Regions from separate parts of the Streptomyces sp. NPDC079141 genome, predicted to be linked through region 2. Evidence: riboswitches for the same ligand, from Rfam matches in the RefSeq annotation. Region 2 holds a riboswitch; the other holds the start of a gene.

Region 1 (4,239 bases), on a different contig from region 2:
GTGCTCGCCGAGGATCTGGAAGCCGCCGCAGATGCCGAGGACCGGCCGCTGCTCGGCGGCCCTGCGCACGAGAGCCTCCGCGAGCCCCCGCTCCCGCAGCCACTCCAGCGCGCGAACCGTCCCACGGGTCCCCGGGACGATGACGAGATCCGCGTCGGCCAGCTCCTCCGGCCGGTCCACGAACCGCACGACCACACCCGGCTCGGCGGCGAGGGCGTCGACATCGGTGAAGTTGGACATCAGGGGCACGGCACAGACGGCGACCCGCAGCACGTCCTCGCCGACGGGGGAGGAGACCTGGGACTCCCGCACCGCTCCCCGCAGGGAGACGCGCAGCCCGTCCTCCTCGTCGATGCCGAGCCCGTGCCGGAAGGGCAGGACGCCGTAGGTGTGCCGCCCGGTGAGGCCGTGGAGCATGTCGAGCCCGGGTTCGAGCAGCGACACATCGCCCCGGAATTTGTTGACGAGGAACCCGGCGACGAGCGCCTGGTCCTCGGGCGAGAGGAGGGCGACGGTCCCGAAGAAGGAGGCGAAGACGCCACCGCGGTCGATGTCGCCCACGACGAGTACGGGGAGCTGCGCGTTGCGCGCGATCCCCATGTTCACGATGTCGGTCCGCCGCAGATTGATCTCGGCCGGACTCCCGGCCCCTTCGCAGATCACCGCGTCATACGTGCCCCGCAACTCGGCGAGGCAGTCGAGCACGGTCCCGAGGAGCTTCTGCTGCCGCCCGCCGTGGTACCCGCGAGCGCTGAGCTCACCGACCGGCTTCCCGAGCAGCACGACCTGGCTGCTCTGCTCGCCGCCCGGCTTGAGCAGCACGGGATTCATCAGCGCGGTCGGCTCGACCCGGCAGGCCTGGGCCTGCATGGCCTGCGCCCGCCCGATCTCGGCGCCTTCGCGCGTGACGAACGAATTGAGGGACATGTTCTGCGCCTTGAACGGCGCGACCTTGACCCCTTGCCGCACCAGCCACCGGCAGATTCCGGCGGTGACGACACTCTTGCCGGCATCGGAGGTGGTGCCGGCGACGAGAAGCCCGCCGCCGGTCATGACCGCCGTCCCTTGACGATCCGGCGTGCGGCGACACTGACGCCGAGCGCCAGCCAGCTCACCCGCCGGGACAGCCGAACGGCCCGCTCGATGTCCCCGACTTCCACTGCACGTCCCTCCCCGTTCAGCACCGGCCGGTGCTCGATGCGCCCGCCGTACGACAACGTCCCGCCGAGCCGGACCCCGAGCGCCCCCGCGAACGAGGCCTCCACTGGCCCGGCGTTGGGGCTCGGGTGCTTCGCGGCGTCGGCACGCCAGGCGCGTACGCCACCACGGGGATCGCCCCCGGCGACCACCGCGAGCACGGCGGTGAGCCGCGCTCCGGGCCACCCGGCGACGTCGTCGAGCCGGGCGGACGCCCAGCCGTAGCGCCGATGACGCTCGGACTTGTGCCCCACCATGGCGTCGAGGGTGTTGACGGCCCGGAACCCCACAAGCCCCGGCACCCCGCCGGCGGCTCCCCACACGAGCGCCCCCACGACGGCGTCGGAGGTGTTCTCGGCGACGGACTCCACGACCGCGCGCGCGATTCCGTCCGCGTCCAGCGCCTGCGGATCCCGCCCGCACAGATGCGGCAGCCGTGCCCGCGCGGCCTCGACGTCCCCCGCTTCGAGGGCACGGCCGATGACCCGGGCCTCCCGGGCGAGCGAAGTCCCCCCGACGACCGCCCAGGTGGCGGCGCCGGTCAGTGCGACGGAGGCGGCAGGGGAGCGGCGTACGGCACGAGCGGCAACGGCGCCCAGCGCGACGGCTCCTCCGGCGCACACGGCGGTGTGCAGCGCGCCCCAGCCCCGGTGGTCCCGCCACAGCACGCGTTCCACGGCGCCGGCGGCCCGCCCGAACACGGCGACCGGATGCCCGCGGCGCGGATCGCCGAGGAGCAGGTCACCGAGGAGGCCGGCGGCGGCGCCGTACGCGAAGACGCGATCGGCCCGCATCGGCTCAGCCGGCCGTGGGGTCGGGCAGAGCTCGGTTGGGGCAGGCTCTCAATCGGCAGCCGCGCATGGCGATATGTCCTCACTCAGGGTGTCCGCGCCCTGGCTCGACGAGATCGGCGGTGAGAGTTCCTGGCTCCCAGGGCTGTCTACCCCGGTGACAGTGGCGGGACCGCGCCGGATTCACACCGGCTTCCTCTCCTGCCGCCGTAGCTGGCTCCGGCAGTCCACCACGGGCCCGGAAGGGCCGTCAACTTGCCGTTGACCTGCGAAGGGGGAGTGTGCTGAGTTCCACACCGCTAGCACGGCAGGCCGCCCAAAGAGGGCTGCTTGCCCTGAATTCCCCTCTGCCGGGCGGCAATCCCCGATCCCGCTTGTGAACACGCACGGTGACCCCTGCAATAGCCCCTATGCCCCATACGGGGTGCAACGGACGCGGGAGGGGACGCACAGTGGCGTACGTGGGCGAGATGCTGCTGGACGACGGGCAGATCGTGCTCCTGGAGGTGGCCGGCGACGGCCCGGCCGGAGTGCAGCGCGTCTCGCGCGGGGGCGTGGTGGCCGGTGCCGCCGAGACCCTCCAACAGGCACTCGGCCGGGTGCGCCCCGCCCTCGGCGCGGTCCTGGACGACGCCAGAAGCCTGGCGAGACCGCCCGCGGAGGTGACCGTCGAGTTCGGCATCACGCTCAGCGCCGAGGCGGGCGTCGTGGTGGCGAAGGGGTCGACGGAGGCCAACTTCAAGGTGAGCATGCGCTGGGCGCCCCAGGACGACACGGTCATTCCGGGACAGCGTGCCGATGACGGCCGCTCCTGACGACGAACTCCCGGGGGCCATCGCGCGCTTCTGGAGCGCCGACGGCCAGGTCGCCGGCTGCGGGTTCCTCGTCGCCGAACGAACGCTGTGCACCTGCGCGCATGTCGTGGCGAGCGCGCTGGGCACGCCCGACACCGACGAGACGCCCCCCGTCGCCGCGGTGACCGTGGACTTCCCGCTCCTGAGTCCGCCCTCGGACCGGCTGCGGGCGACGGTCACGCACTGGCGCCCGGTGGCGCCCGACGGCGGCGGCGACATGGCGCTGCTGACGCTGGAGGAGTCGGTGCCCGGCACCGCCCCGGTGCGCTTCGCGGGCGGTGCGGCGGTCTGGGACCACGCCTTCCGTGTCGTCGGCTTCCCGCAGCGCACCGACGACCACGGCGTCTGGGTCGACGGTCGGCTCCGCGCCGCGGTCGGCAAGGGTTGGGCCTCGATGGAGGCGCGCCCGGTACCCGGCGGCCCGCCCGTCGGCCGCGGCTTCAGCGGCGGGCCGGTCTGGGACAGCGACCAGGGCGGAGTGGTCGGCATGACGGTCGCCGCGGAGGTCGGCACCGGCGCGACCACCGCGTACCTCATCCCCGCCGCCCTGCTCCTGGGCCTGGACCCCGCTCTGCGGCCGTCGCCGTTCCGTGGCCTGGAGCCCTTCCGGGAGCAGGACGCGGGCGTGTTCTTCGCGCGGGCGGCGGACACCGAGCGGATCGTCCGCGCCGTGCGCACCCAGCCCTTCGTACCGGTGGCGGGGGCGTCCGGGGTCGGCAAGTCCTCCCTCGTGCGCGCAGGGGCGCTGCCGTTGCTGCGGGCGGCCGGGTACACGGTGACCGACTTCGTCGGCCAGCCGGGAGCCGCACCGGTGCGCGTCCTGCTGGCCGCCCTGCGGGACCGGTTTCCCGATCTCACGCGCACCACCGGCGAGCGGCTCACCGAGGAGACCGCGGTGCTGATCGGCGCCCGCCTCCTGGAGCGCTCCGGCCCGGCAGGCCACGTCATCGTCCTCGACCAGTTCGAGGAGACGGTCGGTGCGGAGCCCGCCCGCGCCCGCGAACTCCTGGGCACCCTCCTCACCATGGCGTCCGCCCGTCACCCGGACGGCCGCCACCTGCGCGTCCTGACCACCTTGCGCTCGGCCTCCCTGGAGGACCTCGTGGCGGGCGGCGACGCCGAACGCCTCAGCGTCACCGTCCAGATGCTCGCGCCCATGACCCGGCAGCAGCTCGCCGAGATCGTCCGGCGGCCCCTGGAGTCCGTCCCCGGCGTCGACTTCGAACCCGGCCTCGCCGAACGCATCGTGACGGACGCGGGCACCGGGGCGGGGGCCCTGCCGCTGGTGGAGTTCGTCCTGTCCCGGCTGTGGGAGCGGCGCGACCGCGGACGCCTCACGCATGCGGCGTACCGGGAACTCGGGGGAGTGGACGGTGCGTTGGCCGCCTACGCGGACC
Region 2 (4,239 bases):
CAGGACGACGACGGCCACGGCCCCGGTCGAGGCGCCGGAGGACACTCCGAGGACGAAGGGGTCGGCGAGCGGGTTGCGCAGCAGCGACTGCATCACCGCGCCGCACACGGCGAGTCCGGCCCCGCACACGGCCGCGAGCAGTGTGCGCGGCAGCCGCAGCTGCCACACGATGCCGTCCCGGATCGGCGTCAACTCCGAGGTGCCGACGCCGAGATGGGCCGCGACGACGGACCACACGTCGGCGACGCGGATGTCGGCCGGGCCGATGGTGATCGCGACGGCGAGGGAGCAGCACAGCAGGACGGTGCCCGCCGTGCCCAGCACAAGCCCGCGCAGGGTCACTTCACGAGCCCGAACTCACGCAGGGCCGCGGCCACTTGCTCGACGCCTTCTACCGTGCGGATGGTCGGGTTCATGGCCTGCCCGCTGAGCAGCACGTAACGCTTGTGCTTGACGGCGGTCATGTTCTTCGTGACGGGGTCGGACTCCAGGAACGCGATCTTCTTCGCCGCGGACTCGGCGGTCTGCGACTTGCGGGTCAGGTCGCCGATGACGAGGACGTCGGGGTCGCGGTCGGCCACGGTCTCCCAGTTGATCTGTGGCCACTCCTCGTGCGTGTCGTCGAAGACGTTCCGCGCGCCGAGGGCGCGGGTCATGACGCCGGGGGCGCCGCAGCATCCGGCCATGTAGGGCGACTCGGAGTTGGCGAACCAGTAGAGCAGGGTGACGTCCGAGGCGTCGATGCCCGAAGTGGCCTTCGCCATCCGCGTCTTGAGGCTCGCGACGAGCTTCTCGCCCCGCTCCTCCACGCCGAACACCTTGGCGAGGTCGCGGACTTCGCCGTACACGTCGTCGATGGTCAGCGGGGTGTCGCGGACGCCGTCGCCGCCCCCGGAGTTGTCCTTGCCCACGCAGTCGGACGGGGAGACGTAGGTCGGGACGCCGAGCTTCTCGAACTGCTCGCGGCCGGCGACGCCGCCCTTGCCCAGGGTGGAGACGAAGGAGGCGGTGACGAAGTCGGGTTCGGTCTCCAGGACCCGTTCGAAGGACGGGTTGTTCTCGGCGATCCTCGGCACCTTCGCGTTCGCCTTCGCCAGTCCCTTCAGCACGGGGTCGGTCCAGGTCGCGGTCCCGGCCATGCGGTCGGCGAGGCCGAGGGAGAGCAGGATCTCGGTGGTGCCCTGGTTGAGGGAGACGGCGCGCCGCGGCGGCTGTTCGACGCGGACGGAGTGCCCGCAGTTGTCGAGGGTGACGGCGGCCTTGGCATCGGTGGCGGCACTGTCGTCGCCGCAGCCGGTCAGGAGCAGGGTGGAGGCCGCGAGCAGGGCGGCGGGGCGGGTGAGACGTGCGAAGGGCACGGGGTTTGTCCTCAGTCGTCGAGGGCTCGAACGCGGAGCCCGGTCGTACGGTGCTCCCCCGCCGTGCGTCGACCGCGGGGGCCGCCAGCAGGTCTTCGGACTCGGGTTCACCCGGGTCGGAGCGCCTTCCCGGACGACGTACGCCGTCCAGTGGCCGAGGCCCCGCCCGTCACCCTCACCGCTGCGCGTCAGCTCCGGATTCGCACCGGATTCCCTGACCCACGTTCATGGGTTCGACTGGCTTCGGCAAGCTATCACGCGGCCGCCGGGAATCACCGGGCGCCGTCGGCCGTTGTGCGGTCGAGAGCCCTGTCATGAGGTCGAGGAGGCCCACCGGTGTACGGCGACGACGAGACGGTCCGCAAGATCCTCACGGAACTCGGCGACACCTGGGCCGTGGTGGGCCTGTCGACGAACCGGCGGCGCGCCGCCTACGGCGTGGCCGAGGTGCTCCAGCGCTACGGCAAGCGCGTGGTGCCCGTCCACCCCAAGGCGGAGACGGTGCACGGCGAGCAGGGCTACGCCTGCCTCGCGGACATCCCCTTCGACGTGGACGTCGTCGATGTCTTCGTCAACAGCGAGCTGGCCGGGCCGATCGCCGACGAGGCGGTGGCCAAGGGCGCCAAGGCTGTGTGGTTCCAGCTCGGCGTCCTCGACGACGCCGCGTACGAGCGCACCCGCGCCGCCGGCCTCGACATGGTCATGGACCGCTGCCCGGCCATCGAGATTCCCCGGCTGCGCTGAGCACCCCCGGTGGCCGGTCCGGACAGGAACGTCGCGTAGACATGGACGGTCCGCACCCGCGCCCCGAGGAAGAAGCCGATGCACGAGCCCGCCCCTTGCTGTATGCCGTCCGCCGGGAGCGGCCCGGCCAAGCCGCTGCGCATCGCACCGCCGGCGCCGGCCGTCGCCGGGTCCACGGACGGCATGGTCCTGCTTCCCGGTGGCGAGTTCCTGATGGGCGCCGAGGACGCCGAGGGGTTCCCGGCCGACGGTGAGGGCCCGGTGCGGGCCGTGCGCGTGGACGCCTTCCGTATCGACGCCTGTGCGGTGACCAACGACGCGTTCGCCGCGTTCGTCTCCGACACCGGGCACATCACCGACGCCGAGCGCCTGGACTGGTCGTACGTCTTCGCCGGGTTCCTGCCGGGCGCCCTGCGCCGGGACGCGCCGCGGCCCGAGCAGGCCCCTTGGTGGTGTGCGGTCACGGGGGCGGCCTGGAACCGGCCGGAGGGTCCCGGGAGTGACCTCGCGGGCCGCGGTGACCATCCGGTGGTCCATGTGTCCTGGTACGACGCCGCCGCCTATGCGGCCTGGGCGGGCAAGCGGCTGCCCACCGAGGCCGAGTGGGAGTACGCGGCCCGCGGCGGCCTGGAGCAGCGGCGCTACCCCTGGGGCGACGAACTGAACCCCGACGGCGCCTACCGCTGCAACATCTGGCGGGGCACCTTCCCCACCAAGAACACCGCCGACGACGGCTACCGCGGCACCGCGCCCGTGGACGCCTTCGAGCCCAACGGCTTCGGCCTGTACAACACTTCGGGCAATGTGTGGGAGTGGTGCGCGGACTGGTGGAGCACGGAGCGCCGCGGGGCGGTGAACCCGGCCGGACCGGCCGAGGGCACCGCCAAGGTGATCCGCGGCGGCTCCCACATGTGCCACGCCTCCTACTGCAACCGTTACCGCGTCGCCGCCCGCAGCTCCAACACCCCGGACAGTTCCAGCGGCCACGCGGGCTTCCGGTGCGCACGCGACGCGTGACTCCGGCGACTCCCCGTACCGCGCCGGGCCCCCACATAATGCTCGGGTGACCACGACCCCCCACCCCAACTCCCGTGCCGCACAACGCTTTCCGGTCGTCATCGTCGGCGCCGGACCCGCCGGGCTGACCCTCGGCAACATCCTGCGGGCCGCCTCCGTCGACTGTCTGGTCCTGGAGACCGAGAGCCGTGCGTTCATCGAGCAGCGGCCCAGGGCCGGTGTCCTGGAGGAGTGGGCGGTACGCGGGCTCGAACAGCGCGGCCTCGCGGACAACCTGCTGGCGCGGGGGCAGGTGCACAACGAGTGCGAGTTCCGGTTCGCCGGGGAGCGCTACCGGTTGGCGTACGCCGAGCTGACAGGTCATCACCATTTCGTCTATCCACAGCCGTTGCTCGTCACGGACCTGGTGCGGGAGTACGCGGACGTGCGCGGCGGCGCCGTCCGGTTCGGCGTGCGGGACGTCGAGCTGCACGACCTGGACACGGGTCGCCCCTCGGTGTCGTACATCTGCCGGGAGTCGGGGCAACGGCAGGTCGTCCACTGCGACTTCGTGGCGGGCTGCGACGGGGCGCGCGGGGTGACGCGGGCCGCGGTGCCGGCCGGGCGGGCCCGTGTCTCCCGGTACGACTACGGCATCGGCTGGCTGGCGCTGCTGGCGGAGGCGCCGCCGTCCAACGACTGTGTCGTGTTCGGCATGCATCCGCGCGGATTCGCCGGGCACATGGCCCGCAGTCCGGAGGTGACCCGCTACTACCTGGAGTGCCTGCCCGGCGACGACCCGGAGAACTGGTCGCACGAACGAGTGTGGGCCGAGCTCCAGGAGCGGCTCGGCGCGGCCGGCGCGCCACGGCTGACGGAGGGCCGGCTGATCGAGAAGCGCGTGCTGGACATGCACAGTTACGTCGTCGAGCCCATGGCGTTCGGCCGGCTCTTCCTGGCCGGGGACGCGGCCCACCTCACGGCGCCGATCGCGGCCAAGGGCATGAACCTCGCCCTGCACGACGCCTTCGTGCTGGGCGATGCCCTGGTCGCCGCGCTCACCAAGGGCGACACCACCGGCCTCGACGGCTACTCACGGGCCTGTCTGGGGCGGGTGTGGGACTACCAGGAGTTCTCGCAG

What was found. A riboswitch is a leader RNA that binds a small molecule or an ion and turns the genes downstream of it on or off. The one in region 2 is predicted to bind cobalamin.
Region 1: linked by a shared signal. The riboswitch ahead of AB0Q90_RS09300 (cobalamin biosynthesis protein) and the one ahead of AB0Q90_RS10140 (ABC transporter substrate-binding protein) in region 2 are both predicted to bind cobalamin.

Annotation. Positions count from the first base shown of each region.
Region 1 covers NZ_JBFBLP010000002.1:922,062-926,300, forward strand. Annotated here, with positions in the region: gene AB0Q90_RS09295 (cobyric acid synthase) at 1-1,053, opposite strand, end outside; gene AB0Q90_RS09300 (cobalamin biosynthesis protein) at 1,050-1,991, opposite strand; cobalamin riboswitch at 2,095-2,235, opposite strand; gene AB0Q90_RS09305 (CU044_2847 family protein) at 2,459-2,803, shown strand; gene AB0Q90_RS09310 (serine protease) at 2,787-4,239, shown strand, end outside.
Region 2 covers NZ_JBFBLP010000003.1:96,851-101,089, reverse strand. Annotated here, with positions in the region: gene AB0Q90_RS10145 (iron chelate uptake ABC transporter family permease subunit) at 1-342, opposite strand, end outside; gene AB0Q90_RS10140 (ABC transporter substrate-binding protein) at 339-1,358, opposite strand; cobalamin riboswitch at 1,427-1,615, opposite strand; gene AB0Q90_RS10135 (CoA-binding protein) at 1,695-2,102, shown strand; gene AB0Q90_RS10130 (formylglycine-generating enzyme family protein) at 2,286-3,119, shown strand; gene AB0Q90_RS10125 (4-hydroxybenzoate 3-monooxygenase) at 3,166-4,239, shown strand, end outside.